Regions from separate parts of the Duganella dendranthematis genome, predicted to be linked through region 3. Evidence: predicted binding sites of a transcription regulator. Region 3 holds the regulator's gene; each other region holds the start of a gene.
What was found. The regulator sigma-54, encoded in region 3, starts transcription at its own class of promoters, with help from an activator protein. The targets are predictions, from matches to a motif close to TGGCANGNAANCTGCTTT.
Positions count from the first base shown of each region.

Region 1 (7,616 bases), 1.3 Mb from region 3:
AGTCTTCGGTACACTGCAAGGCGCAAGTGGAGACCTACGGCAAGACCGGGGTGGAGATGGAAGCACTCACTGCGGTGCAAGTCGGCTTGCTGACTGTGTATGACATGTGCAAAGCCGTGGATCGCGGCATGGTCATGAGCGATATCCGCGTGATGGAAAAGCACGGCGGCAAGTCGGGCGACTGGAGCGCCACCAGCTAACCGCCGCCGGACATCAGATCTGGGCGAGGCCGCCGTCCACGAACAATTCAATGCCGTTGACAAAGCTGGCGTCGTCCGAGGCCAGGAATACGGCTGCCTTGGCGATTTCATCCGGATCGCCGACGCGGCCCATCGGGATCTGCGACGCCAAATGATCGAGGAAGCCTTGCTGCTGGGCAGGATCGTTACCCACCAGCTCGACCAGGCCCGGCGTCTTGATCGGACCCGGGCTCAGGGTGTTGATGCGGATGCCGCGGCCCTTGACGTCCAGTATCCAGTTGCGGGCAAACGCCCGGACCGCCGCCTTGGATGCGGCGTACACGCTGAACGCCGGCGTGCCGCTGCTTGCTGCGGTCGAGCCGGTCAAGATGACCGAGGCGCCTTCTCCCAACAAAGGCAACGCAGCCTGTACCGTGAACAGCGTGCCTTTCACGTTGCGCCCGAAGGTATCGTCGAAATGTTCTTCCGTGATCTCGCCCAGCGGCGCCAGCGAGCCGCCGCCGGCGTTGGCGACCAGCACATTCAGCTTGCCATGCTCGGCGCGGATGCGCTCGAACAGCGCCTGCAACTGCGATGAGTCGGCCGAATCCACGCGCACGCTCTGCGCCGTGCCGCCGATGGCGCTGACCGCCAGATCGAGTTCCGCCTGCCGGCGGCCAGTGATGTAGACCGTGGCGCCTTCGTTGACGAAGCGCTTGGCGATGGCCAGGCCGATGCCGGTGCTGCCGCCTGTGATGACAGCGACTTTGTTCGCGAGTTTGAGTGCCATGTTGTGATTCCTTTAAAGTAAAAGTGAAAAAGCGTGAATCAAGTATGCGCACCTGTCGCTGCGCTGATAAGACAAGCGCGGCTCATAACATTTATGCTTTAATCGCATGGATGTACAAGGAGCCCACAGAAAAATGAATAAATTGTTATGGATGCAGTGCCTGGTCAGGGCAATCGAAACCGGCAGCTTTACCGCTGTCGCGCGGGAGTTGGGGATAGGCCAGCCCAACGTCAGCCGCCACATCGCGTCGCTGGAGCGGATGCTGGGAACCCGTCTACTCAACCGCTCTACGCGTCAACTGGTGGCCACACCCGACGGCCAGCGTTATTACGCGCTGGCGCGGCAGGCGCTGGATGTGATCCATCAGGCGGAATCCGATGCGCGTGGGCAGCAGAATCCGCATGGCTTGCTACGGGTCGCATGCCCTCCCGCGCTCGCCACCGAGAAAATCATCGATGCGCTGCCGGCCTTCATGGCGCGCTACCCGGATGTGGATGTGGAACTGAATATCAGCGACGGTTACATCGATCTGGTCGCGGAAGGCGTGGACCTGGCAATCCGTGGCGGCGTATTGAAAGACAGCGCACTCAGGGCGCGCCGCGTTGGCACGTCGGAGCGCCTGTGCGTTGCCAGTGACGATTATCTTGACCGGCACGGCACGCCGCAACGGCCGGAGGAACTGCTGCGGCACGACTGCATCATCTATACCCTGCTGGCCGGCCAAGCCCGTGGCTGGCCGTTGAAAGACGGCGAGGTGCAGGTATCGGGACGGCTGCGGCTCAATAGTCTGGAGGCCATCCGCCGCGCCGTGTTGGCCGGCATGGGCATCGGCTATCTGCCGGCGTGGATGGTAGCCGAATACCTGCGCAGTGGCCGCTTGCGGGCGGTGCTAAGCGATTACACGGCGACTCCCTCGCCGCTCAACGCCGTTTATTCGGCAGAGCGGCTGCTGCCGCAGCGCGCTACGGTATTCATCGACTTCATCACTGAGCTGTTTGCGCATACGCCTGGGCTGAATGGCCATTCGCTCTTGAACCCAACAGATGCTGTTGCCACCACATGACCGATCGGCAATGTGTTGTATTGCTTGATTGTCACATTTCGTTGGCGCGCATATAATTAATGTCGCAGGAACAATTTTCTGACGGTATTGTCCACCGTCGTCGTTTGCGCCACATAGAAAGAGTTTGCATGAGCAGCAACCCTCCGCCGAGCGAAGCCAAGACTCAGGAATACGAGTTCGAGCAGATGAACCTGCAAGTGGGCGGCAGGATACAGTTCATCACCCATCGCACCATCAAACCCATCCAGCACTTCTCGACGCTGATCGGCTGGGTCAAGGATGAGTACATGATCGTCAAGGTGCCGTTTGAGAACAACGCACCGATCGCGCTCAATGAGGGCGACAAGCTGACGATCCGCGTGTTTTCCGGCGTCAACGTATGCTCGTTCTCCAGCGTGGTGCAGCGGGTGTTTCCGCGGCCGCTGTTTTATGCGCACCTGAGTTTTCCGGTGTCGATTCAGGGCACCAGCCTGCGGGCGGCGATGCGGGTCAAGGTGGATATCCCGGCGCAGATCACCAACGCGTCGGGCAGCCACACGTCGGTATTCCTGGTCAATTTGAGCGTGTCCGGGGCGCTGATCGAGTCGCCCAAGCAGTTGTCGGACAGCGATGGGCAGGTCGCGCTGTCGTTTTATCTGATTGCGCAGCCCGGCAACCGCCAGGTGCGCGTGAATCCAAATGCGACCATCCGCAATATCAATGTGGTCAAGCCGGCGACCGGCGACAAGCCGGAGGTGTTCACTTACGGCGTGCAGTTCGTCGACCTCGACCCGGTCCATTACACGATGCTGCAAAATCTCACCTACGAAGCGCTGATCGCCGACCGCCAGAAGATCGTCTAAGCGGACGAAAAAAAACCGGCAAGCTGCCGGTTTTTTTTCGTGATCCGTCCAGCTAGTTAGCTTGCGGCAGAGGCAGCGGAGGCGGGCGGATTGTTTTTGGTCAGTGCATTCGATACTGCCGTGTTGGTGGAGTCAGTCGATACCGTCCAGGTAATGTTAGCGGTGCCAAGGCCACTAGGAGCCAGTTGGATGTAACTACCTTTCAATGCCTTGCCAGTATCGGTATCGAGGTTTGCCTTGATGACGCCATCAGTTACAGTAGCGCTCGATACTTCCTTGGTTGCGGTGAAGGCTGGGATACCGGCAGCGCCGGTGTCGCAGCTGTCCGCCACGCCACTATTTTCCTGGATGCACAGCGAAACAGCAGTTTTCAGGCCGTCCAGCGCAGCCACAACGCTCTGTGCCTTGGCTTTGGCCGTGTAGTCGCTGTACTGTGGAATCGCCACGGCGGCCAGGATGCCGATAATGGCGACCACGATCATCAGTTCGATCAGGGTGAAGCCGGCTTGTGCTTGTTTCTTCATCATTTTCATGGATTTCATTTTGCGACTCCTAGGGGGTGTGATTACATTGTTGGGTGACACATCCCTACTAGTGCAATTGGTGTGCCAGCCTGTTTTTGCCTAAAATTTCAGCAAAACCCACCCCAAACTGCCATTTTTTGTCAGCCCGATGCGCCGCAATTTGTCAGCCTGTCCACGACTGACAAATTTTGTCAGGCCACGCGAAAGGTCATTTGCGTGCCGCTGAGGTCGATCACGTCGCCGTCGCTGAGGCGCTCAGCAACCTGCCGGTCCAAGGTCGTACCGTTGAGCAGCGGCGCCAGCTCGCCTTCGGTATGGGTGATCGTATAGAACTGCAGATGGCGGTGGATCACCACCACCTGCACACCGGCCCGGCCCAGCGTGGTCTGCGGCTTGGTCAACGCGACGTGCTTGCCGGCATTCGCACCGTTCAGCACCGACAACTCGGCCAGCACCGGCTGCGCCGCCGCCAGCGGGCGCACGCCATCCGCCACGAACGCCAGCTCAAATTTGGCCATCTTGATGGCGTCCTGATGTTGCAGGAAATGCTTGCCGATACGGTGGCCGTTAACGAAGGTGCCATTGGTGCTGTGCAGGTCCTCCAGGAAGGAGTCGTCGAGGATGGTGACGATGACCGCATGTTCGGCGCTGATGGCCGGATGGCTCAGCACGATGTCGTTGCGCGGATGGCGGCCCAAGGTCATGCGCTCCTTGCTCAGCTGCACCTGCTGCTCTGGTTGTCCGTCACGCGAAATGAGGAGCTTGGCCAATCGGATCTCCGGCAAAAATAAAGGGGAGCACATGGCTCCCCTTTATTATTCCACAACTAAGCGGATGGAAATTACAGCATTGCTTTCAGCAGACGCGCCATTTCCGATGGGTTTTTGGTCACGGTGATGCCGCAAGCTTCCATGATTTCCAGTTTGGCTTGTGCGGTGTCCGCGCCGCCCGAGATCAGCGCGCCGGCGTGGCCCATGCGCTTGCCTGGAGGAGCGGTCACGCCGGCGATGAAGCCAACGACCGGTTTCTTCATGTTGTCTTTGATCCAACGGGCTGCATTGGCTTCGTCCGGACCGCCGATTTCGCCGATCATGATGACCGCATCGGTATCAGGATCTTCGTTGAACATGCGCATCACGTCGATGTGCTTCAGACCGTTGATTGGGTCGCCGCCGATACCAACTGCCGACGACTGGCCCAGGCCCAGTGCGGTCAGCTGACCCACTGCTTCATAGGTCAGGGTGCCCGAACGCGACACCACGCCGATACGGCCCTTCTTGTGGATGTGACCTGGCATGATGCCGATCTTGATTTCGTCAGGGGTGATCAGGCCTGGGCAGTTAGGGCCCAGCAGCAGGGTTTTCGAACCCGCTTTGGCCATACGGTCCTTGATTTCCATCATGTCGCGGACTGGAATGCCTTCGGTGATGCAAATTGCCAGGTCCAGGTTGGCTTCAACAGCTTCCCAGATTGCAGCAGCAGCGCCAGCTGGCGGCACGTAGATGACCGACACGGTCGCGCCGGTTTCCGAGGCGGCTTCTTTCACCGAACCGAAAATTGGAATGCCTTCGAAGTCTTCGCCGGCTTTCTTCGGGTTCACGCCTGCTACGAAGGCGTTTTTGCCGTTCGCGTAGTCGCGGCACATGCGGGTGTGGAACTGGCCGGTTTTACCGGTGATACCCTGGGTGATGACTTTGGTGTCTTTGTTGATCAGAATAGACATATCGGTTCCTTAATTATTTACCAGCAGCTGCGGCAACAACGCTCTTGGCTGCGTCTTCCATCGTGTCAGCAGCGATGATTGGCAGACCGGAGTCAGCCAGCATCTTCTTGCCCAGATCTTCGTTGGTGCCCTTCATGCGGACCACCAGCGGTACTTGCAGCGAAACTGCTTTCGATGCGGTGATGACGCCTTCGGCGATCACGTCGCAACGCATGATGCCGCCGAAGATGTTGACCAGGATGGCTTTCAGGCCTGGGTTTTTCAACATGATCTTGAAGGCTTCGGTGACTTTCTCAGCCGTGGCGCCACCGCCGACGTCCAGGAAGTTGGCCGGCTCGCCGCCGAACAGCTTGATGGTGTCCATGGTGGCCATGGCCAGACCGGCGCCGTTCACCAGGCAGCCGATGTTGCCGTCCAGCGAGATGTAGGCCAGGTCGAATTTCGAAGCTTCCACTTCCGCTGGATCTTCTTCGTCCAGATCGCGGTAAGCGACGATTTCTGGTTGACGGAACAGAGCGTTGGCGTCGAAGTTGAATTTCGCGTCCAGCGCGATGATCTTGCCCGAACCGGTCACGATCAGCGGATTGATTTCGGCCAGCGACGAGTCGGTTTCCCAGTAGGCTTTGTACAGGCCTTGCAGGTTGGTGACGGCATCAGCGATCGAACCTTCCGGCACGCCGATTTTGGCAGCGATGGCGGCAGCGTCCGCGTCGGTCAGGCCGACGGCTGGATCGATGGCGATCGAGTGGATTTTTTCTGGGTGGGACTCGGCAACTTCTTCGATGTCCATGCCGCCTTCCGACGAGGCCATCAGCACAACGCGCTGGGTCACGCGGTCGGTCACCAGCGATACGTACAGTTCTTGTTTGATGTCGGCGCCTTCTTCGATCAGCAGACGACGTACTTTTTGGCCTTCTGGGCCGGTCTGATGGGTGATCAGCTGCATGCCCAGGATCTGGTCAGCGTATTCTTTCACTTGTTCCAGCGACTTGGCAACTTTCACGCCGCCGCCTTTACCACGGCCACCGGCGTGGATTTGAGCTTTCACAACCCAGACTGGGCCGCCCAAGGTTTCAGCAGCTTTGACTGCTTCTTCAACGGACAGGCACGGAATGCCGCGCGGTACCGTCACTCCGTATTTTCGGAGGATTTCTTTGCCTTGATACTCATGGATTTTCATGCTGGCTTCCCTTCTGATGCTGATGTGTATAAATCGGTTGAATGATTAAGCAGATAATGTTGCTACGCGCTACCCGGTGCTGCTTTGTCCACCCAGCGCGGGTAAAACTTCGCCACTGCGCTGGCCAGGCCGTGCAGGGTGAGGAATCTTGTAGTGCAAATCGGTGTGTGATGCAGAGGGGTGCCGCCAATAGTCCGCACACCATTCCGGTTGGGGATAGCGGTTGCGCGCGAGGACCGCAGCGCACGTCGGATAACTGGAGTTAACAGGGACATAAGATCGATACCGCTCTCGCGGCATGTAATTAGTTAGCAGCCTGGCGCATTTTCTCTTACTAAAAATGCACGTTGCCGCAGCTTCTACGGACAACCACCGCACCCGCGGTGCTGCAAAAACCCGCAAAGTTTAGCACACCCCGCACCGGCTGGATACTCAGTCGTCGAGATCGGCGCCTTTGATGACCTTTTGCACGGTGCGTTGCGAGAAGCCTCGCTGCAACAGAAAGCGAATTTGCTTATGTCGATCCTGTGGATCATTTGCCACGATGCCGAACTTGCGCTGCCAGATGTCGCGGGCGCGTTCGATCTCGGTGTCGGCCAGATTGGATTTGAGTTCCTGCAGGGCTTCCCCATTGACGCCGTGGCTTTGCAGCTCGGCGACAATGCGGCTATTGCCGTACCGGGCGGCACGGCGGTGGATCAGCGCTTCGGAAAAGCGCTCTTGCGACAGCCAGTTGTTTTTTTCCAGCAGGTCGAGCAGGGCGTCGACGTCGTCGCCCGCCTCGGCATATTTGGACAGCTTGCGCGCCAGTTCCAGCCGGCTATGCTCGCGCATGGAGAGATAGCGCAGCGCCCGCGCTTTGAGGCTAAGTGGTGGGGTTCGCATGGACGGCGTCGCTCCCGCGCAAGCGGGAGCCGAGACAGCGCTGGCTCAGCATGGGTTCCCGCCTGCGCGGGAACGACATGCTTACGCCGCGTCGGCTTCCGGTTTGGCCGGCTTCAGCTTGACCACGGTGGTGTCGGCGCCGGCCAGTGGCGGCAGTGCGCGCACGCCCAGCGATTCGCGCACCTTGTTTTCGATTTCCCACGCCAGCGCCGGACGCTCTTGCAGGAAGATACGGGCGTTGTCCTTGCCCTGGCCGACGCGTTCGCCGTTGTAGCTGTACCACGAGCCCGACTTCTCGACGATCTTGGCTTCCACGCCCAGATCGAGGATTTCGCCTTCGCGCGAGGTGCCGGCGCCGTACAGGATGTCGAAGTGCGCTTCCTTGAACGGTGGCGCGATCTTGTTCTTGACGACCTTGACCTTGGTTTCG
Region 1 covers NZ_CP051684.1:1,680,213-1,687,828, forward strand. The annotation lists gene moaC (cyclic pyranopterin monophosphate synthase MoaC) at 1-200, shown strand, start outside; gene HH213_RS07790 (SDR family NAD(P)-dependent oxidoreductase) at 214-969, opposite strand; gene HH213_RS07795 (LysR family transcriptional regulator) at 1,103-2,032, shown strand; gene HH213_RS07800 (flagellar brake protein) at 2,161-2,874, shown strand; gene HH213_RS07805 (pilin) at 2,931-3,416, opposite strand; gene HH213_RS07810 (FHA domain-containing protein) at 3,590-4,168, opposite strand; gene sucD (succinate--CoA ligase subunit alpha) at 4,240-5,121, opposite strand; gene sucC (ADP-forming succinate--CoA ligase subunit beta) at 5,135-6,301, opposite strand; gene recX (recombination regulator RecX) at 6,734-7,186, opposite strand; gene recA (recombinase RecA) at 7,268-7,616, opposite strand, start outside.
Region 1: a site for sigma-54 is predicted at 3,468-3,485, ahead of HH213_RS07805 (pilin). Genes of this name have one in related genera too.

Region 2 (7,616 bases), 850 kb from region 3:
GCGGTCGGCGTCGCGCGCCTTCTGCTCCGCGCTGTCGACACGCGGGAACTCGCCCGGCGTGGCAAGCGGTTGCGCAGCACGCGGCGCCGCAGGAGCGCTACGCCGCGCCGGCGCCGGCACCGTCATGCCGGGCAGATCCATCAGCTTGCAGTAGCTGCCACGGTTGATGTCGGTGAACTCGACACTGCCGCCGGGCGGCTGGCATTTATAGATCTGTCCATGCGCCGCCGCCGAGGCCAACAACGCCAGCAACACACTCAGTTTCAAACTCATTGTCATTCGTAAATCCGTGGGTGGAACAGTCCACCCGAATATACAGCATCCAAATAAAAACGCGGGGAAAGCATCAGCTCGCCCCGCGTTGGATACCGCTTCACCAGCGCCGTAGCGCCCGGTGATTACAGCGAGTAGTACATGTCGAACTCAGCAGGGTGAGTGGTCATGCGCATGCGCTGCACGTCCTGCATTTTCAGTTCGATGTAAGCATCGATCATCGAATCGCTGAACACGCCGCCACGGGTCAGGAACTCGCGGTCTTTGTTCAGGGCGTCCAGCGCTTCTTCCAGCGAGGCGCACACGGTTGGGATCAGTGCGTCCTCTTCCGGCGGCAGGTGGTACAGGTCTTTCGACGCTGCTTCGCCTGGATGGATCTTGTTCTGGATACCGTCCAGACCCGCCATCATCAGTGCCGAGAAGCACAGGTAGACGTTGGCCAGTGGATCCGGGAAGCGGGTTTCGATACGGCGGCCTTTTGGATTGGCCACGTGTGGAATACGGATCGAAGCCGAACGGTTTTTCGCCGAGTACGCCAGTTTGACTGGCGCTTCAAAGCCTGGCACCAGGCGTTTGTACGAGTTGGTGCCTGGGTTGGTGATCGCGTTCAGTGCCTTGGCGTGCTTGATGATGCCACCGATGTAGTACAGCGCGGTATCCGACAGGCCGGCATAGCCGTCGCCGGCGAACAGGTTTTTGCCGTCTTTCCAGATCGACTGGTGCACGTGCATGCCCGAACCGTTGTCGCCAACGATAGGTTTTGGCATGAAGGTCGCGGTTTTGCCGTAGCTGTGGGCGACGTTCCAGACCACGTATTTCAGGTTCTGGGTCCAGTCGGCGCGCTCAACCAAGGTCGAGAACTTGGTGCCGATTTCGTTCTGGCCAGCGCCAGCCACTTCGTGGTGGTGCACTTCAACCGGGATGCCCAGCGATTCCAGGATCAGGCACATTTCCGAACGCATGTCCTGGAAGCTGTCCACTGGTGGCACTGGGAAGTAGCCGCCCTTGACGGTTGGACGATGGCCGCTGTTGCCGCCTTCGATTTTTTCGCCGGTCGACCACGACGCTTCGTCGGAATCGATCTTGACGAAGCAACCCGACATGTCGATCTTCCAGCGCACGCTGTCGAAGATGAAGAATTCTGGTTCCGGGCCGAAGTAGGCGGTGTCGCCGATGCCGGACGATTTCAGGTAGGCTTCAGCGCGCTTGGCGATGGAGCGTGGATCGCGGTCGTAGCCCTTGCCGTCCGCTGGTTCGATGACGTCGCATTGCATGAACAGCGTGGTCTCTTCCATGAACGGGTCGATGTTCGCGGTGTTTGGATCAGGCATCAGAATCATGTCGGATGCTTCAATACCCTTCCAGCCGGCGATCGAGGAACCGTCAAATGCGTGACCCGATTCAAACTTGTCGATGTCGAAAGCCGACACAGGCACGGTAACGTGCTGTTCTTTACCACGGGTATCCGCGAAACGGAAATCAACGAATTTGACTTCGTTTTCCTGGACCATTTTCAGAACTTCTGCGGCTGTCATTGCCATGCGTATCTCCTAAAGGGAATGTGTGGAACTCGTGAGGCCTTACTAAGCAGTATCCATGCCAGCCACAGAACGACTATCGATATGTTGGTAGCGTCTTTGAACGCGCGGCCAAAATCATTCTAAAATTGGCGGGCGTGTTCAAGTGCCACAATTTACAGCAGAACAATCACGCACCTATTTAGTGCGTTTCTCACATTTTGCACCTTATAAGTGCATTTTAGGATATTTACTGAAAAGCGCATGGTTTTGGTGCGTCGCAGTCGCGGGCCGGGCACGGACGCCTATAATAAACTTAAACTTATTACCGGAACACCTTATGAGCAAAATAGATGAGATCCTCGCCCTTGCCCGTAGCCGCAGCAAGGACTGGCCCTATGCCGGCGCGGTGACGCCGCAGGAAGCCTATGAATTGATCAGTGCGGAAAACGCCGTCAAGCTGATCGATGTGCGCACCAATGCCGAGCGTGACTGGGTGGGACGGGTGGCGATCCCGGAAGCCCAACATGGTGCGGTCCAGTGGGCGACTTATCCAGGTGGCAATACCAACCAAGAATTTATCGAGCAATTGAACGGTATCGCCCGCAAGGATCAGGTGATTTTATTCCTGTGCCGTTCCGGCGTGCGCTCGCGTGGTGCAGCCAAGCTGGCGACCGAACACGGCTACCAGCACTGCTACGACATCCTGGAGGGCTTTGAGGGCGACAAGGACGAGCATGGCCACCGCAAGAACATCAGCGGCTGGTGCCACGCCGGCCTGCCCTGGATCGGCGCTTAACCCACGGCCGCCTCGACCGGCGATCGCCGCGTATTCTAGGGTCTGACCCCGGCCGGGGTCAGACCCTGCGTCGCAGTGGGGTTGGCCTCCGCAATCAGGAACAGAATGCGCTTGCGCACGAACTGGATGTGGCTGCGCAAGCCATACAGGCCATCGGCAAACGACAGCGGGATCGAGACCTGGTTGACCAGCTCCTCGATCTCGTCCAGCCGCTTCAGCTGCTCTTCGTAGACCTGCATACGGGTGGCTTCCTGGGCCTCCTCCACTTTCTGCTCCACCGCGCGCAGCTGGCCATACCACTTGTACACGCGTGAGCGGATACGCCACACATACAGCGGCGGGATCACCTTCGACAGCGGCAGGATCAGCGCGCCCAGCGCCACCACCAGCACCCACATGCGGTCGAAGAAATTGGCCAGCCAGAAGGTCATGTAGCGCTGCAGGAACGGCGGCCCGCTCTTGTAGAACTTGGCCGCCTCCGGATCGACCGGAATCTCGGTGTACTTGGCCGACGGGAACTGGCCCTGCTGCTGGAACCAGCCGGCGCCGCTATGAATCGTCGAGGCCGCCTGCACGAACAAATCCACCAGCGCCGAATGCAAATCATCGCGCGCCACCAGCGTGGCGGTCGGCGCGATCAGGTTGTAGTCTTCGGACGGGATGTTGCGGCCTAGATCAACAATGCCCTGCGGCAGCACCACGTGCGTCAAAAACGGCAGCTTGCGCGAATACGCCTCGGCCTGGCTGAAATCGAACAGCTTGATACCCGGCGTTTGCAGCAGCATCTGGATCAGCGGCGCTTCCGGCGCCGAGGTAAACACCAGGCCGTCGATGCGGCCTTCCAACAACTCCACCGTGGCCGGCGTGTTAGCCAGCGAAAACTTCTGCACCTCGTCTTTTTCGACGCCATTCAGCTCCAGCACCTGGCGGAATAGGCGCGGCGAGCCGGCGCCCTTGGCGCCGTAATTGATCTTCTTGCCGCGCAGCTGCGTCAGCTGGGTGATCGGCGGCTTGCCCTTGTCTTCGCGCAGGAACAGCCACAGCGGCTCAACGAACAGGCTGCCCAGCGACGACAGGCCTTCGCGCTCGGCCGCTTCCTCGTTGGTCGAGCCGCTTTGCACGAAGGCGATATCGACCTTGCCTTCTTTCAGATTGCGCAGGTTTTCGCTGGAACCGGCCGATGGCACCAGCGTGACTTTGACGCCGTGCTTGGCCAGCGCTGCCGCATATTTCTTGCCGAAGTCCTCGTAGGCCGAGTTTTCCTGACCCGTGCCCAGCCGCACCGTGCGCGGCGGCGCCGGGTCGACCAGCCAGTAGGCCAGCAGACAGATGCCGACGATGGTCAGCACCGTCGGCGCGGCCGCGACGATCAGATCCCGGAAGGAGAACTGGGTAAACTTGAGGATCTTGGACATGTGGTGGCGCATAGGTTTCATGGGCTCACACCTTGCCAATAAATCAGCAACTATGCAAGGGAAACCCGCAAGACAAAAAAAGGGTCTGACCCCGAACGGGGTCAGACCCTGGTATGCGGTGGGCGGGGTAGAAATTACCCGCCGCAGGCCTGCAGTGGCGCTTTCGCGACTTCGGGCGCTACGCCCCAACCTTCACCACCGGCAGCGTTGTGCCGGGCTTCGGCGCCGCATGCGGCTCAATCAACGGCATCAAGTTCGGCGCCAGCACCACCAGCAGCTGCACCGGCAGCGCGCTGGTGAAGTCATAGTTCTTCGATTCCGGCCCGTGCACATACGCCGTCATCGAACCAAAGAAGCGCTCGCCGATATTGAACACAAACGTCGCCGACCGGTTCACATAGCGCGATTCAATCAGCCGTCCGCCACCGCCATACACATCAAAGCGCTGGTCGCCGGTACCGGTCTTGCCGCCCACCGGAATGATCGAACCATCGGCTGCCACAAACGCCGACTTGACCCGCTTGGCGGTACCGTCCGACACCACGCCACGGATCGCATCCGCCGCCACCCGCGCCACTTGCGGCGCAATCACCTGCTCGTTGGTGGTCGGCGGCGCCTTGGTCACCAGCGTGTCGTACGGCGTATCCTTGGCGAAGTGCAGCGAGGTGATGCGCTGCGAACTCTTGCGCACACCACCGTTGACGATAATCCCCATCAGCTCCGCCAGCGCGGCCGGCCGGTCGGCCGAGGCGCCCAGCGTGGTCGCATACGACGGCACTAGCGATTCAAACGGATAGCCCATTTTCTTCCACTGCTTGTGGATTTCCATGAAGCCTTCCACCTCGATCAGGCCGGCGATGCGCTTGTCCTGCGCGTGCTTGCGGTGCGTCTTGAACAGCCACTGGTAGACATCCTGACGCTCCTGCTCGCTGGCCTTGGTCATCTCGCTCAAGGTCGCGCCCGGATGCAGGCGCAGATAGGCCGCCATCCACAACTCCAGCGGATGCACGCTGGCCAGATAGCCACGGTCGGCCAGCGACCAGTTGCCGATCGCATACTGGTCATACAGCTTGGCCACGCGCTCTTCCGGCACCTCGTTCTGCGACGGCAAGTTCTCTTTCAGGAAGGCCGCAAACTGCTCCTGCGTGGCCAGCGGATACATGGTGCGATGGATCACCGCCAGCCGCACCGGCGTGCTGCGGATGTTGGCCAGCAGGGTCTTGTCGATCTCTTCCGGCGGCTTGCCCTTGTACTTGGCGTAGAAGCGCCCCAGGAATTCCTTGCCTTCCTTGTCGGCGAAGCGCGCCAGGTAGCCGGCGCGGCGCGGATCGTCCGCGTCCGCCAGCAGCGACGCCGACGAGCCCGGATTGGAGAACATGTAGAACTTGGCCACGTCCCGCATCAGCCGCACGAACACCAGGTTGGTCGAGTGGCGCAGCGCTTCGGTCACGGTCAGGATCTTGTTGTTATCTTCCTTGGAGAAGTTGCCGAAGTGATGCAAGCCGCCGCCGGTGAAGAAGCCCTCACCCGGATTGCCGGAATACTTGCGCTCCATGGCCGCATTCAGCATCGGCGTCAGCTCGCGCTGGCCGACCGGCAGGGTCTTGAAGTAATCCAGTGCCCACTGTGTCAGCTTGTCCTGCGGATCGACTTTCACCTGGCCCAGCGCCGCGTTGTCCATGCCGCCGTACTTCTTGTGCAGCTGGTCCATGATGTCCAGATAGGTGATCAGCGTGCGCAGCTTGGCGGTCGAGCCCAGATCCAGCTTGGCGCCTTCGTTGATGTCCAGCGGCTGGTCGAAGTTATCGGTCTGCAAGCGCAGCAGATTGTTCTGCTCGCCCTTTTCCAGCAAGGTGAAGCTGTACACCACGTTGGCCGGATCACCGTTGCCCAGCATGCCTTTGCCGGTCAGGCCGGCCGCCTTGGCCTTCTCCGGATCGCGCAAGTCACGCAGCACCTGCGTAACGGCGGTCTGCGCCTGCGCGTCCAGCGTGCTGACCACGGTCAGGTCCAGCCGGTCGAGGTTGTACATGCGGTTGTCGCCCAGCAGATTGGCCAGGTGGTTGCGGATCGCGTTCGAGGCCTTGCGGCTGACAAAGGTCTGCGCTGGCGCCGATTGCAAGCCGTTGCCGGTGGCCGGATGCAGTACCTGCTTCAGCGCGACGTCGCGCATGGCCGGCGTGATGGCGCCGTCGCTGGCCAGAATCCGCAAGTGGCTGTTGGCCAGCACTTCCAGGTCGGCCGCGCCGTCGCCCAGATAGTAGCTCGGGCGGCGCTGCGCAATCATCAGGCTCAGCGCCTCCTTGAACACCAGCGCGGTCACCGCATCGGGATTGTCGAGCTTGCCATTGAGGCGTTTGTTGACGTCGTCAAACGAGCGGCCGTACCACACCCACATGCCGTCGCCGATACCGTTCACTTCGCCATAGCCGGGCTTGGCCGACAGCGGCACCGTGTTCAGGTATTCGAGCACGATGCGGCGCCGCGCCTTCAGCGTCTCCGGCCCGTCCTGGTACGAACGCAGGCTGGCCGACACCATCTGCTGCAGCTTGTCCTTCATCGAACCGGTGCGGCCTTCCGGCGAGTGGCGATACTTTTCGATCTGTGTGGCCAGCGTGCTGCCGCCGGCCGCGCGATGGCCGCCGCCGACTGCGCTGGCGGTCTTCTCCAGCACCGCCTTGCCGAGCCGGTCCCATTCCACTGCCGGGTTGCGCTTCGGATAGGTGTTGTCCAGCAGCTCGCGGTTTTCGATGAACAGCAGGCTGCTCACCAGCACCTTAGGCGCGGCGTCGAACTTGTTGTAGATGCGTTCGGGATAGCTGGCGGCAAACAGTTCCTGTGCGCGGCAATCGTAAATCGTCAGGCCGGTCTTGGTCTTTTCGCGGTAGGTGGCGAACACGCCCATGTCGGCCAGCTCGGCCATCTTAGGCGAGATGCGCGCCTGCGCCGCGACCTTGTAGTCACGCTGGCTGAGCTTGCCGATGTAGTCCGGCAGGCCGGCATAGCCGAGCCGCTCGTCGTACGGACTGTCGTGCGGGAAGCGGATCGATTTGCTCGGGCCCTTCTCGACCTTGTACGTCATCTTGCTGGCGAGGTCGGTAAAGATGCGCGCCTGCATCGATGAGGTCAGCGTTTCGCGGTAGCCCCAGTAAATCGTAAAGGACACGCCGACCAGCAGCACCAGCAGGAAGGCATTGCGGGTGCGTTTGCTTTTCTTGGGTGCGCCTTCGTCCGGCGGTAGTGGTGGGTCCATCTGTGCTTGCGCCAGATGGGCCTCGGATGATTCAGGTGTATTTGGAGGGAGCATCGCGTGTTTCAAGTCAATCTTGCTAGCTTCCATTGCACCACATCGGCGCGATGCCGATGGGAGCAGACGCACAATAAATGCAAAGCACCGTTTGTTTTTCGCAAAAAAACAACGGCGCTCTCTCCGAAGAAGGAACGCCGTGTCATTCGACTGTCACAAAGCGGACTAAGTCGGCTTGAACTCTACCTGAAGCTTGCGCAATTCGTCGCACAGTTGGATGAAGGCCGTGGCCGTCTGCACGGGTTCGCCTTTGACGCCCAGTTCGATGTGACGGCGCGTATTGGCGTCGCCGACGCTCGGTAAGC
Region 2 covers NZ_CP051684.1:3,827,363-3,834,978, reverse strand. The annotation lists gene HH213_RS17530 (DUF4124 domain-containing protein) at 1-279, opposite strand, end outside; gene glnA (type I glutamate--ammonia ligase) at 399-1,814, opposite strand; gene HH213_RS17520 (rhodanese-like domain-containing protein) at 2,131-2,589, shown strand; gene HH213_RS17515 (TAXI family TRAP transporter solute-binding subunit) at 2,625-4,004, opposite strand; gene HH213_RS17510 (transglycosylase domain-containing protein) at 4,183-7,257, opposite strand; gene HH213_RS17505 (competence/damage-inducible protein A) at 7,477-7,616, opposite strand, start outside.
Region 2: a site for sigma-54 is predicted at 1,858-1,875, ahead of glnA (type I glutamate--ammonia ligase). Genes of this name have one in related genera too.

Region 3 (7,616 bases):
ACATCCAGTGCGGCGCCGCGCTTGATCAGCTCGTGCGTGACGGACATCATCAACGGCGAGCGCGTCGTCATCACTTGCAGTGTCTTCGCCGCGAATTCGCTGCTGTCGGCTTGCAGCGAGGCGATGATGGCGGGCACGGAGCCGGCGCTGAAGTGCTGGTCGATGGCGGCGCGGTCGGCAGCCAGTGCACTGGCGCCGGCGTCATGCGCGGCGGCGTAGGTGGCGATGGCGTCGCGCAATTGGGCGCCTGGCGTGGCAGCCAGCAGCTTCTCCAGTTCGGCACGGTCCGCCAGCGGCGCGTAGTGGTCGGCCAGGCCGGCGTACAGCGCGTCGGCGGCGTTGATCGTTACACCCGTCACGCCCAGGTAGTACCCCAGCGCTCCCGGCGCACGCGACAGGAAATAGCTGCCGCCCACGTCCGGAAACAGGCCGATGTTCACTTCCGGCATCGCCATCTTGGTCTTGTCGGTGACGATGCGCACGCCGCCCTGCGCGATGCCCATGCCGCCGCCCATCACCACGCCGTCCATCAAGGCGATGTAGGGCTTGGGATAAAAATGGACTAAATGATTTAGCGAATATTCCTCGGTAAAGAAATCTTCCAGCAGCGCACTGCCGCCCTGCGGCGTTGCGCGGCCGACGTCATGGAAAAAGCGGATGTCGCCACCCGCGCAGAACGCTTTCTCGCTGCTGCTGCGCACCAGCACGGCGGCGACGCTGTCGTCATCGCGCCAGCAACGCAGCGCGCGCGTGATCGCGCGCACCATCTCCAGCGACAAAGAGTTGAGGGCCTTGGGCCGGTCCAGCACGATCAAGCCGGTGCCGTTGCTAACACTGGTGTGGATATATTCGCTCATGCGAACTATTCTACTTCAGATGCTCCAGCGGGTTGGGCACGTCCAGCGCGCCACCCAGACGCGGCTGCCACAGCGGCTTCCCGGCGGCGGGCGCGGCCTTGCCCTCGTGGCGGTTGTACACCAGCGTCACCTCGCGGCTGCCGACCGGTTCCTGCTCCACGCCGGTGATGCGCGCGATACCGGAAGGATCGGCCGATGCCGCCACGGTAAAGTTCACCACCTTGTCCAGCCGCGCATCGTGCAGGTCCAGAATCGAAGCCATCATCACCAGCGGCGTGACGGCAAACACGTGATAGTGCAAGGCCTTGCCAGCGCGCTCCATCTCGGCCGGCAGCGAACCGTCCGCCGCCACCTGCGACATCGCATGCGCAAACACCTTGCGGCCCCAGTCGAGGTAGCGGACATCGCCGGTGACGCCGCCTACCGCAGTCACCGCCAGACCTTCCCAATAGTAGTGATTGTTGCGGCCGCCCTTCTTGGTGTCCGAATGCGCCATGGTGGCGTTGGCCAGGGCCTTGAACCAGCTTTCGATGACGGCGCGCTGCACCGGCGTCGCCTGTGTCTGCACGCGTGCGTAATTCAGCGCCAAGCCGCCCAGCGTCCACTTGCGTACGTAGTAGGCCTGTTCGCTGGACAGCTTGCCCAGCATAGCCTTCTGCTCACCCCAGCTGGCCAGCCAGGACACCGCACAGGCCGCATCGCCGCCGGCATTGGCATCCTTGGCCACATGCGCCAGGAAATCTTCGATCGGCTTGGTGTTGGCGATATTTTTGGCGCGCAGGACCGGATCGATCACCGAGTGATGCGCATCCGAGTAATAGCTGTTGGCGTCGATGTCGATGCGGGCCGGCGGCGGTGTATCGCACGCGGCAGCGGCAACGTGACCGGCCAGCGCCAGCACGAAGAATGAAGTTAAACGTTTAACCATATGTCTCCAATAAAGGGCGCTCTGGGCGCCCTTTGTTTGTCATGCTGTGGTCGCTTAATCAGGCGGCGGCAGCGGTTTCGTAGCTGTCCGGATCGGGCATGTGCTTGATCGCATCGCGATCATGGCCCTGGACTTTGGCTTTGTATTTCATGACCTGCCGATCCAGCTTATCGATCAGCGTATCGATGGCGGCGTACAGGTCTTGCGACAGGCTCTCCACGTAGACGGTCTTGCCGGACATACGCAGGTTGATTTCAGCCTTCTGGCGTTTCTCTTTCTCTTTAAGGTTATCTACGGTCAGGATGACAGCAATATCAATCACTTGATCAAAGTGGCGGGTGACCCGCTCCAGCTTGTTCTGTACGTACTCGCGAATCGCTGCGGTCACTTCGAGATGATGTCCACTGATGGTGAGATTCATACACACTCCTAAAGATAATGTCGCTGCTTACGGTTAGTGCGCTGCCCTTTGCTGCCGGGCGCACAGGAACCAAGTAACTACAAAGACTTGCGGAGACTGACTGGCGGGATCTTGAGAGCTTCGCGATATTTGGCAACAGTGCGTCGCGCAATCACCATGCCCTGTTCTCCCAGCATGTCCGCAATCTTACTGTCGGATAAAGGATTTTTCGGGTCTTCAGCTCCTGTCAATTGCACGATCAAAGCGCGTATCGCCGTCGAACTTGCTTCCCCGCCAGCTTCGGTGGCGACATGGCTACCAAAGAAATATTTCAACTCAAACATGCCGTGCGGGGTCAGCATATATTTTTGAGTTGTTACGCGAGAAATTGTGCTCTCGTGTAAACCCAGTGTATCAGCAATTTCGCGAAGCACAAGGGGGCGCATGGCGACCGCGCCGTGCGAGAAAAAGTTCTTTTGTCTTTCTACTATCGCCTGTGCCACGCGCAGGATCGTGTCGAAACGCTGCCGCATATTCTTGATCAGCCACTTGGCCTCCTGCAGCTGCGCGCCCATCGCGCCTTCACCCTTGCCCTGCTTGAGCAGGTTGGCGTACATGGCGTTGACGCGCAGGCGCGGCATGACGTCGTTGTTCAGGCTGACCTGCCAGCCGTTGCGCGACTTCTTGACGATCACGTCCGGCACCACGTAGTCAGACACGTCCGATGCGAACGCCGCGCCCGGGTGCGGATTGCACTGGCGGATCACGGTCTGTGCTTCGCGCAGATCTTCGTCATCGCACAGCAGCGCTTTTTTCAGCTTGTTGAAATCGCGCTGCGCAAACCAGGTCAGATGGTTTTCCACGATGGCCAGCGCCATGCGCCGGGTCACCAACGGCACGCCGGGCAAGCGCTTGATTTGGATCGCCAGGCACTCGGCCGCATTGCGCGCGCCGACCCCCATCGGATCGAAGCTTTGCAGCAGCTTCAGCGCGGTCTGCAATTCCTCGATCTCGACTTCCAGTTCTTCCGGCAGGCGCGCGTGGATCTCTTCCAGCGCTTCTTCCAGGTAGCCGTTTTCGTCGAGCGCGTCGATGATCAGTTCGACCAGCGCGCGGTCGCGCATTTCCAGCACCGTCACGCGCATCTGTTCCATCAGATGGTCGCGCAGCGTGCAGTGATGCGCTTCCAGCTGCGGCCGCGCATCCTCGTCGTCGCTGTTCTTGCTGCGGCCGGCGTCTCCCCAGTCGATGTCGGCGTCGGGCGTGGTGCTTTCGGTGTCGGCGCCGGGCGCCTCGTAATTGTCGGCTTCGGCCGCCGGCGCCTCGCCTGGCGGGCCTTCGGCGGGCGCGTCACCGGCCGGCGCCTGTTGGTTGATGGCGCCATCGCCCAGCAGGCGCAGCGAGTGATCCAGCGGGTCGTCAAGACGCTCCAGCAGCGGGTTATCGGTCAGCAGCTGTTCTAGTTCCTGGTGCAGCTCCAGCGTCGACAATTGCAGCAGCCGGATCGACTGCTGCAACTGTGGCGTCAACGCGAGATGCTGCGACGTGCGCAGTTGCAAAGACTGTTTCATGAGGCTGGGATTTACATTCTGAAGTGTTCACCCAGGTAGACGCGACGCACCGATTCATTGGCGATGATGTCGTCCGGACGGCCTGATGCCAGCACCGAGCCCTGGTTGATGATATATGCGCGGTCGCAGATGCCCAGCGTCTCGCGCACATTGTGATCGGTAATGAGGACGCCGATATTGCGTTCCTTGAGGAAGCGCACGATGCGCTGGATCTCAATCACGGCAATCGGGTCGACCCCGGCGAAAGGTTCATCGAGCAGCACAAAGCGCGGGTTAGTCGCCAGCGCGCGGGCGATCTCCACCCGGCGGCGTTCGCCACCGGACAGCGACAGCGCCTGGTTCTCGCGCAACTTCTCGATTTGCAAATCGGCCAGCAGGGTATTCAGCCGTTCTTCAATTTCAGCCTTGGATAAAGACTTGCCGTCCACTTTTTGAATTTCGAGGACAGCGCGAATATTTTCTTCCACCGTCAGCTTGCGGAACACCGACGCTTCTTGCGGCAGGTACGACAAGCCCATCGCCGCGCGCCGGTGGATCGGCAGCGACGAGATATCGACGCCGCTGATGTCGATGCTGCCGGCGTCCGACGGCACCAGGCCGACGATCATGTAGAACGAGGTGGTCTTGCCGGCGCCGTTCGGGCCCAGCAGGCCGACCACTTCGCCGCACTCGACCTGCAACGACACGTCATGCACCACCTGGCGCTTGCCGTAGGTCTTTTGCAGGCCTTTGACGATCAGGGTGCTACCGCAGGATGATTCCATCTTATTTCCCCGCCGCAGGCTGCGTGGTGGGCGCGGGCGCCGCAGCCGGTACCGGCTGCTTGTTGGCCGGCTGGATCACCATGGTGCTCTGGCCGCCGCCCACTTTGCTGTCGCCGCTCGGCGTGTTCTTGACCGCGAAGAATTCCTTGCGGCTGTCGTAGGAAATGAATTCGCCGTCGACCTGACTGGCCACTTTCGGGCCTTCCAGCTTCTTGATCTCGGCCTTGGCGAACAGCTTGACCAGCTCGGTCTTGCCGTCATATTCGATGCGGTCGGCCTTGCCTTCGACCCACTGGTCGCCGGCGCCGTCCAGCTTCTGGCGGAAGATCGCCTGCACGCCCGGACCGCTGGTCAGCACCACGTACTGGTAGCCTTCCGGATCTTCGGTCACCACCGCCTTCGGCGATTTCATCAGCAGCGTGCCGCGGGTCAGCACCACGTTGCCGGTGAAGGTCTTGATCTGCTTGACGTCATCGGCGTCCAGCTGGTCGAAGGTGATCTGGGTCGGCTTGCTGGAGTCGGCTTTTTCCGCGTAGGTCGCGCCGGCGGCGGCCAGCAGCAGCGTGGCCGCCAGCATCAGTTTGCTCATCTTGAATGCGTTCATGTCTCTGGTTTCCTTCAATGTGCCGCGCGCGGCGGCATCGTAATCGTTCCGCGGCCGCCCAGCTTGATCTGGCGGGTCGCGTTGTTGGCCGTCATGCCGGTGCCGGTGGCGGTCGAGCGCCCGGAGAGCATGTCGACCGCGGCGTCGGTCTCCATCCGTTCTTCGTCCGGATACACCGTCAGCGTACTGGTCTTCAGGCGCAGTTCCTGCGCCAGCTGCGTGGCCGGCCTTACCACATCCACATTACCATTCAGCTTGACGCGTGTATTGCCCTGATCGACATTGGCGGTGTCGGCATGGATATTCATCGGCGGCTGCTCGCCGCCCAGGCTGTGCACATACGGCTTGTCGATCAGCGACGAATCGTCGGTCGGGTGGTGGGTCAGCTTGTCGCCGGAAATGATGTAGGCCGGCTGGCCCTTCTCGTTCATGCGCACCAGGCTGAAACGGTCGATGATGTAATCCGGTTCATCGCGGAACTTGTCGGCCTGCGCCTGCTGGCTGGCCTGGTCCACCACCTGCACCAGCCAGAAGCTGCCGAAGGCGACAAACACGCCGACCATCATGATCACCGTCAGTTGCCAGCGATGGGCTGTTCTTTTACGCATGACTGTCCTCGTCTAAACCAGGAATTGTGCCATCACGCGCTCGTAACTGCCTTGCGCATGCATCAACAGTTCGCACACTTCGCGCACCGCGCCACGGCCGCCATGGGCCACGGTAGTGTGATGTGCACGCTCCAGCACTTCCTTGCGGCCGTTCGGCACCGCCACCGCAAAGCCGACCCGCGTGAGGATCGGCAAGTCCACCACATCGTCGCCGATGAAGCCGACCTGCTCGGCGGTGAGGCCGGTCTTTTCCAGCAGCGCGTTGAACGGCGTCAGCTTGTCGTGGCCGCCCTGGTGCAGGTGCTTGATGCCGAGATCGGCCGCGCGCTTGATCACCTGCGGCGAGGTGCGCGCGCTGATGATGGCGGTATCGATGCCGGCTTCCTGAATCAGCTTGATACCCAGGCCGTCGTGCACGTTAAAGGTCTTCAGCGCTTCGCCCTCGGCGCCATAGTGCAGGCTGCCGTCGGTCAGCACACCGTCGACGTCGAAGATCATCAGCTTGACGCGCGCAGCGCGCTCCAGATAGGTCATCGTCATCAGATCACCTTGGCGCGGGTCAGGTCATGGATGTGCAGCGCGCCGACCAGTTTGCCGTCGGCATCGGTCACCAGCATCTGGTTGATGCGGAACTGCTCCATCACGGCCACGGCGTCTACCGCCATTTTCTCAGGCGAGATGCTGCGCGGGTTGGCGTGCATCACATCGCCGATCACCACCTTGGTAAAGTCCTGCACTTTTTCAATCATGCGGCGCAGGTCGCCGTCGGTGAACACGCCGACCGGCCTGCCGTCGGCATCGACCACGGCGGTCATGCCCATGCCCTTCTGGGTGATTTCCAGCAGCGCCTCGGTCAGCTTGACGTCGGCCATCACGCGCGGCACCGCATCGCCGCTGCGCATCACGTCCTTGACGTGGGTCAGCAGACGGCGGCCCAGCGCGCCGCCCGGATGCGAGCGGGCAAAATCTTCTTCCTTGAAACCGCGCAGGTCCAGCAGCGCCACGGCCAGGGCGTCGCCCAGCGCCAGCGTGACGGTGGTCGAGGTGGTCGGCGCCAGATTCATCGGGCAGGCTTCCTTGGCCACGGCCACGTTCAAATGCACGTCGGCGATGGTGGCCAGGCTGGAGCCCGGCTTGCCGGTCATGGCGATGACCTTGCTGCCCATGCGTTTGACCACCGGCAGGATAGTCATCAGTTCCGAGCTCTCGCCGGAATAGGAAATGGCAATAAAGGTATCGTCGCGGGTGACCATGCCGAGGTCGCCGTGCGCGGCTTCGGCCGGGTGCACGAACAGCGCCGGCGTGCCGGTCGAGGCCAGCGTGGCGGCGATCTTGCGCGCGATGTGGCCGGACTTGCCGATACCGGACACGACCACGCGGCCGGTGCAGTTCAGCAGCAGGGAAATGGCCTGCACCACGCTGTCGTCCTGTTCCAGGCGGGCGTTCAGGGCATTGATGGCGTCCGCTTCGTTTTGCAGGGTATCTCGGGCAAGACGCAGTGCCGTTTTTGCATCAAAAACTTTCAGCATTGTTTTTTCATGGGTTACACTCATGCCCAAGTATAGCCGAATTGAGAAAGCAAAAAACTTGCCAGTCACAACATAACGCGCAAAGCACACTGCAAACAACGAACTTTATTTACTGGCGATGTTGAAATGACGTTTTCACCCCTCGAATTAACATTGTTGCTTTTGGGAAGTGCCGTGCTCGGCGTGGTGGCTTTCCGCATGATGCACCTGCCGCCGATGCTCGGCTACCTGACAGTCGGCATCCTGATCGGCCCCCACGCGCTGGGGCTTGCCGAGCAAAGCGAAACCACCCACGGTCTGGCCGAGTTCGGCGTGGTGTTCCTGATGTTCTCGATCGGCCTGGAATTCTCCCTCC
Region 3 covers NZ_CP051684.1:2,975,227-2,982,842, reverse strand. The annotation lists gene HH213_RS13630 (enoyl-CoA hydratase/isomerase family protein) at 1-857, opposite strand, end outside; gene HH213_RS13625 (alginate lyase family protein) at 868-1,785, opposite strand; gene hpf (ribosome hibernation-promoting factor, HPF/YfiA family) at 1,844-2,206, opposite strand; gene HH213_RS13615 (RNA polymerase factor sigma-54) at 2,284-3,756, opposite strand; gene lptB (LPS export ABC transporter ATP-binding protein) at 3,768-4,520, opposite strand; gene lptA (lipopolysaccharide transport periplasmic protein LptA) at 4,522-5,124, opposite strand; gene lptC (LPS export ABC transporter periplasmic protein LptC) at 5,139-5,732, opposite strand; gene HH213_RS13595 (KdsC family phosphatase) at 5,745-6,272, opposite strand; gene HH213_RS13590 (KpsF/GutQ family sugar-phosphate isomerase) at 6,272-7,261, opposite strand; gene HH213_RS13585 (monovalent cation:proton antiporter family protein) at 7,388-7,616, shown strand, end outside.

Region 4 (7,616 bases), 1.3 Mb from region 3:
TGATGCGGTTCACGCCCTGCTGAAACTCCAGCGGTAGCACGCCCATGCCGACCAGATTGGTACGGTGAATGCGCTCGAAGCCTTCCGCGACAATCGCTTCCACGCCGGCCAGGCGCACACCCTTGGCGGCCCAGTCGCGTGACGAGCCCTGGCCGTAATCGGCGCCGGCGATAATGATCAGCGGCTGCTTACGCTCCATATAGGTCTCAATCGCTTCCCACATGCGCAGCACTTTGCCTTCCGGTTCCACGCGTGCCAGCGAACCGGCTTTGACCTTGCCATCGGCATCGCGCACCATCTCGTTCTTCAGCGTTGGATTGGCGAAGGTGGCGCGCTGCGCGGTCAGGTGATCGCCACGGTGGGTGGCGTAGGAGTTGAAGTCTTCTTCCGGCAGGCCCATTTTGTGCAGGTACTCGCCTGCGGCGGAATCCATCATGATTGCGTTGGACGGCGACAGGTGGTCGGTGGTGATGTTATCGCCGAGGACCGCCAGCGGACGCATGCCGCTCAGCGAGCGCTCACCCGCAAGCGCGCCTTCCCAATACGGCGGACGGCGGATGTAGGTGGTCTGCGGACGCCAGTCATACAGCGGGCTGACAGAAATGCCGTCATCCGCCTGCTTGGCGAACATCGGGATATAAACCTTGCGGAACTGCTCCGGCTTGACCGCGCTGGCGACGATGGCGTCGATCTCTTCGTCCGACGGCCAGATGTCTTTCAGCGTGACCGGCTGGCCACTGGCGTCATGGCCCAGCACATCCTTCTCGATATCGAAGCGGATGGTGCCGGCGATGGCGTAGGCCACCACCAGCGGCGGCGAAGCCAGGAAAGCCTGCTTGGCGTAAGGGTGAATGCGGCCATCGAAGTTGCGGTTGCCCGACAGGACGGCGGTGGCGTACAGGTCGCGCTCCACCACTTCCTGCTGGATCACCGGATCGAGCGCGCCGGACATGCCATTGCATGACGTGCACGCATAGGCCACCACGCCAAAGCCCAGCTGCTCCAGCTCTGGCAGCAGGCCGGCTTCCTCAAGATACAGCGTAACGGTCTTGGAGCCCGGCGCCAGCGAGGATTTCACCCACGGCTTGCGCGTCAAGCCGCGCGCGTTGGCGTTGCGGGCTAGCAGACCGGCCGCGATCATATTGCGCGGGTTGTTGGTATTGGTGCAGCTGGTGATGGCGGCGATGATGCAGGCGCCGTCTGGCATCAAGCCAGGTTCATTTTCCACCACACCGCTGATGCCACGGGCGGCCAGCTCGGAAGTGGGCACGCGGCTGTGCGGATTCGATGGGCCGGCGATATTGCGCACCACGCTGGACAAATCGAACTTCAGTACGCGTTCATACTCCGCGCCGACCAGCGCATCGCCCCACAGACCGGTCTCTTTAGCGTAGGTTTCCACCAGTTTGACCGTTTCGTCTTCGCGGCCGGTCAGCTTGAGGTACTTGACGGTTTGCTCGTCGATGTAGAACATCGCTGCTGTCGAACCGTATTCCGGCGCCATGTTGGAGATGGTGGCGCGGTCGCCCAACGTCAGGTGCGCGGCGCCTTCGCCGTAGAACTCCAGGTACGACGACACCACCTTCTGCTTGCGCAGGAATTCGGTCAGCGCCAGCACGATGTCGGTGGCGGTGATGCCCGGCTGCGGCTCGCCGCTCAACTCAACGCCGATGATGTCCGGTAGACGCATCCACGAGGCGCGGCCCAGCATCACGCTTTCCGCTTCCAGGCCACCGACGCCGATGGCGATCACGCCCAGCGCATCGACCATTGGCGTGTGCGAGTCAGTGCCGACCAGCGTATCCGGGAAGGCCACGCCATCCACCGACTGAATTACCGGCGACATGCGCTCAAGATTAATCTGGTGCAGGATGCCGTTCCCCGGCGGGATCACGTCGACGTTCTTGAACGCCTTCTTGGTCCAGTTGATGAAATCGAAGCGGTCTTCGTTGCGGCGGTCTTCGATGGCGCGGTTCTTGTTGAACGCGTCCGGATCGAAACCGCCGCACTCCACCGCCAGCGAGTGGTCGACCACCAGCTGCGTCGGCACCACGGGATTGACCAGCGCCGGATCGCCGCCTTGCAGCGCGATCGCGTCGCGCAGGCCGGCCAGGTCGACCAGCGCAGTCTGGCCCAGAATGTCGTGACACACCACGCGCGCCGGGAACCACGGGAAGTCGAGGTCGCGCTTGCGTTCGATCAGCTGCGACAGCGAAGCGTTGAGCGTGGCCGGATCACAGCGGCGCACCAGATTTTCCGCCAGTACGCGCGAGGTGTATGGCAGCTTGGCCCAGGCGCCTGGCTGGATCGCATCGACTGCGGCGCGCGCGTCGAAGTAGTCTAGCTGGGTGCCCGGCAAGGGCTTGCGGAATGCGGTATTCATGATTATTTGCGGTCCTTGATCGGGACGAATTTCAGGTCTTCAGGGCCAACGTAATTGGCGCTTGGGCGGATGATCTTGTTGTCGATGCGCTGCTCGATGATGTGCGCCGACCAGCCGGAGGTGCGCGAGATGACAAACAGCGGCGTGAACATCGCGGTCGGCACGCCCATCATGTGGTACGACACGGCCGAGAACCAGTCCAGGTTCGGGAACATCTTTTTGATCTCCCACATCACCGATTCCAGCCGCTCGGCGATGTCATACATTTTGGTGGAGCCGGCTTCCTCGGACAGTTGGCGCGCCACGTCCTTGATCACCACGTTACGCGGATCGGAGACGGTGTACACCGGGTGGCCGAAGCCGATCACCACTTCCTTGTTGGCGACACGGTTGCGGATGTCGGCTTCCGCTTCGTCCGGATTTTCGTAGCGCTTCTGGATTTCGAAAGCGACTTCGTTGGCGCCGCCGTGCTTAGGACCGCGCAGCGCGCCGATCGCGCCAGTGATGGCCGAGTGGATGTCCGAACCCGTGCCGGCGATCACGCGACTGGTGAAGGTGGAAGCGTTGAACTCATGTTCCGCGTACAAGATCAGCGAAGTGTGCATCGCGCGCACCCACGATTCCGGCGGCTTGTGACCATGCAGCAGGTGCAGGAAATGGCCGCCGATCGAGTCGTCGTCGGTTTCCACTTCGATGCGTTTGCCGTTATGGCTGTAGTGGTACCAGTACAGCAGCATGGAGCCGAAGGACGCCATCAGGCGGTCGGCGATGTCGCGCGCGCCCGGCACGTTGTGGTCATCCTTCTCCGGCAGCACACAGCCGAGCACCGAGACGCCGGTGCGCATCACGTCCATCGGATGCGCCGATGCCGGCAGGGCTTCCAGCGCCGACTTCACCGCTTGCGGCAGGCCGCGCAGCGAGCGCAGTTTGGCCTTGTAGCCGCGCAGTTCCGATTCGGCCGGCAGCTTGCCGTGCACCAGCAGGTAGGCGATTTCTTCAAACTCGCAGGTGGTGGCGACATCCAGGATGTCGTAGCCGCGATAGTGCAGGTCATTGCCGGTTTTGCCGACGGAGCACAGCGCCGTATTACCGGCGGCGACACCCGACAGGGCGACGGATTTTTTTGGTTTGAAGGTAGTGGCTTCGGTCATTTTCGTGTCTCCTCTTATTTCTTCTGTGCGGCGAACAGCGCGTCCAGCTTCTGTTCGAATTCGTGGTAGTTGATGCGGTCATACAGTTCGGCGCGGGTCTGCATGGTGTCCAAAACGTTCTGCTGCGTGCCGTCGCGGCGAATCGCGCCGTAGACGTTTTCCGCCGCCTTGTTCATGGCGCGGAAGGCGGACAGCGGATACAGCACCAAGCCGACATCGGCGCTGCGCAGTTCATCGACGGTGAACAGCGGCGTGGAGCCGAATTCCGTGATGTTGGCCAGTACCGGCACTTTGACTGCGGCAGCGAACTGCTTGTACATATCGAGCGAAATCATGGCTTCGGGGAAGATCATGTCAGCGCCAGCTTCCACGCAGGCGACCGCGCGTTCGATGGCGGCGTCCAGGCCTTCCACTGCCAGCGCATCGGTGCGCGCCATGATGACGAATTGGTCGTCGGTGCGTGCATCGACGGCCGCCTTGATGCGGTCGACCATCTCCTGCTTGCTGACGATCTCCTTGCCCGGACGATGGCCGCAGCGCTTGGCGCCAACCTGATCTTCGATGTGCATGGCGGCGGCGCCGAACTTGATCATCGACTTGACGGTGCGGGCGACGTTGAAGGCCGAAGCGCCGAAACCAGTGTCCACATCGACCAGCAGCGGCAGGTCGCACACATCGGTGATGCGGCGCACGTCGGTCAGCACGTCGTCCAGATTGGAGATGCCCAGGTCCGGCAGGCCGAGCGAACCCGCAGCCACGCCGCCGCCGGACAGGTAAATCGCCTTGAAGCCGGCGCGCTTGGCCAGCAATGCATGGTTGGCATTGATGGCGCCGACCACCTGCAATGGGGATTCTTCCTTGACGGCTTGGCGGAACGCGGCGCCTGCGGAGTAGTGACTCATGTTGTGACCTTTCGATATTGCGTTGAAGTTGCGCTCTGTATTGCAAGGGGTGTGCCAGAGCATCAACTTATACAAATCAATCACTTACGCACAACACCATGTTTCAAAATGAAACAACGAAACAAATTTGAACTATAATTGAAACATGCGACATTCCACGCCCCTGCCCTTCGACGCCAACGACAAGCCGGTTATCTGGACGGTTTCCGTGTCGCGCCTGTCCGACCTGTTCCGCGACATCACGCTGGAATACGACAATCTCGCGACGATTGAGCCGATCAACCTGGGATTCGAGGAAGCGGCCAAACATATCCGCGAGCGGCTGGCGACGGAGCGCTGCGACGCCATCATCTCGGCCGGCTCCAACGCGGCGTATCTGAAAGGCCGGCTGTCGGTGCCGGTGGTGATCGCCAAATTCAGCGGCTTCGATGTGATGCAGGCGCTGGCACGGGCACGGCGCGTATCGGACCGCATCGGCATCATTACCTATCAGGAGCGGCTGGCGGAGCTGGCCGAGTTTTCCGCCACCTTCGGCTTCGACGTGGCGCAGCGCACCTATGTGACCGAGGAAGACGCGCGGGCGCAGGTCAATGACCTTAAGGCGGCCGGCATCAAGGCGATTGTCGGCGCGGGACGCATCACCGACCTGGCCGAGGAAGCGGGACTGACCGGCGTGTTCGTCTACTCGGCGGCCTCGATCCGCCACGCCTTCGACGATGCGCTGGAGATGGCGCGCCTGACGCAGCTGGAGTCCAACCGCAACCGCGCGCGCAGCGCCGTGGTGACGGACACGTTGCGCGCCAGGCATGGCATCAACGATCTGCGCGGCGACTCGGCGGCGATGGAGACGGTGCGGCAGTCGGTGGTGCTGTATGCGAAGTCGCCGGCCACGGTGCTGATACAGGGCGAAACCGGCTGCGGCAAGGAGCTGGTAGCGCAGGCCATGCACCGCGAGGCGCCGCGCACGTTGGGGCAGAACCGGCCATTCGTGGCGGTCAACTGCGGCGCGATTGCGGAATCGCTGCTGGAGTCGGAGTTGTTCGGCCACGAGGAAGGCGCCTTCACCGGCGCGCGGCGCGGCGGCCATGCCGGCTTGTTTGAAGCGGCCAATCACGGCACGCTTTTCCTCGACGAGATCGGCGAGATGCCGCTGACGCTGCAAACTCGCTTGCTGCGCGTGCTGGAGGAACGCGAGGTGGTGCGGGTCGGCGGCACGCGGCCGATACCGGTCAATGTACGCATCATCAGCGCCACCCACTGCGACTTGGAACAGCGCGTGCGGGAAGGCCGCTTCCGCGCCGATCTGTTTTACCGGCTAGCGGTGCTGCGTCTGACGCTGCCGCCGTTGCGCGCGCGGCCGGAGGATGTAATGCCGCTGGCCGAATGGTCGCTGAAGAATGCGCTGGCGTCGCTGGGCGCGCGGCCGCATCCCAATCTGCATGCGGAGATGACGGCGTGCGCGCCGCTGTTGCAGCGCTACGGCTGGCCAGGCAACGTGCGCGAGCTGCGCAACCTGACCGAGCGCCTGGCATTGTTCCTCGCCGCCGAGCCGCTGCAGGCGTTGACACCCTCGTTCATCTTGAGTATCGCCCCGGAACTGGGCACGGCTGCCATCACCGCCCTGCCCACGCCAGCGCCAGGCACCGAACGCATCGCCGACATACTGGCCCGCTTCGGCGGCCGGCGCGACGCTGCGGCGGAATATCTCGGCATCAGCCGCACCACACTATGGCGCAAGCTGAAGGCCGAAGACGGCGTGTGACCGTTCATCACTCCGGAAAAACCGTTCATCAAGTAGTGGTCGCCGTCGCCATGGCAGGCCGATAGCATGGCTCCACTTACTCACTAACGGAGAACACCATGCTGCTCAAGACCATCGCCACCGTCGCCGCCACCATGATGCTCGGCCATGCTGCGGCCGCCGACCATCCCGCGTTTAAAGTCGATGTCACCGGCACCGGCGCGCCAATCATCCTGATTCCCGGCCTTGCGTCGTCCGGCAACGTGTGGGACGGCACCGTGGCGCATTACTGCGGCAACGGCAAGCATCAATGCCACGTGCTGACGCTGGCCGGGTTCGCTGGCCAGCCGGCCATCAAGGAGCCGCTGCTGCCGGCGGTTGAGCAGCAGCTGAGCGCCTACATCAGCGACAACAAGTTCGACCGCCCGGTCGTCATCGGCCATAGCCTGGGCGGCTATCTCGGGATGAAGCTGGCGGCCGATCACCCCGAGCAGGTGGGCCGCCTGGTCATCGTCGATTCGCTGCCGGCGCTGGGCGCCACGCAGGCGCCGAACATCACCCGCGCGCAGCTCAAGCAAATAGCCGACGGCATGGCCGCTGGCATGAAAGCGCAAGATGCCGAAACCTTCCGCGCCGGCCAGTTGCGCACACTGCGCACCATGATCACGAAGCAGGAAGACATCGACCGCGCACTTGATGCCGGTAAGCTGTCCGACCGCGATACGGTCATCGGCAGCATGGCGGAACTGATGTCGGACGACCTGCGCGATGACGTCAGCCGCATCAAGGCGCCGACGCTGGTACTGGGTACGTGGATCGCCTACAAGGATTACGCGCCCAAGGAAGCCATCGCCGCAGTCTATACAACGCAGTATGCCAAGCTGCCCGGCGTGCGCGTGGAGATGGCGGACAACGCCCGCCATTTCATCATGTACGACGATCCGGCTTGGATGTATGATCGCATCGATAACTTCCTGAACTAAGCACCATGAACGATACACGTCCGCTAATCGCGCGCCTGAACTGGTACTGGATCTTCCAGCTGGCTGGCTGGGGCTTCCTGCCGCTGATGTCCTTCACGCTCGGCGCGTGGCGGGTGCCGGGCCTGATGTGGGTGATGGCCTGGGGTGCGGTCAGCGGGGTGTTGATTACCGAACTTTGGCATCGCCTGCTGAAGCAGCGCATACGTAACGGCCAGCGCACCAGCTGGAAAATGGTCGGTCTCGCGGTGCTGGTGCTCGGGACCATTCACACGGCGGCGCAGTATGTCGGTTATCTGGTGTTTCAGCCGCCGCACATGGACCGTGGCTTCGGCTGGGTACCGGGAGCCCTGCTGTCGTGGTGGGCGATTTACCTGGTGTGGAATATCTTCTACATGGCGGTGCTGTCGCTGCGTCGCGCCAACCGCGCGGAGTCGGAGGCGCTACGGCTGGAAGTGG
Region 4 covers NZ_CP051684.1:4,296,082-4,303,697, reverse strand. The annotation lists gene acnD (Fe/S-dependent 2-methylisocitrate dehydratase AcnD) at 1-2,383, opposite strand, end outside; gene prpC (bifunctional 2-methylcitrate synthase/citrate synthase) at 2,386-3,534, opposite strand; gene prpB (methylisocitrate lyase) at 3,549-4,436, opposite strand; gene prpR (propionate catabolism operon regulatory protein PrpR) at 4,582-6,198, shown strand; gene HH213_RS19635 (alpha/beta fold hydrolase) at 6,297-7,160, shown strand; gene HH213_RS19630 (sensor histidine kinase) at 7,166-7,616, shown strand, end outside.
Region 4: a site for sigma-54 is predicted at 4,476-4,493, ahead of prpB (methylisocitrate lyase). Genes of this name have one in related genera too.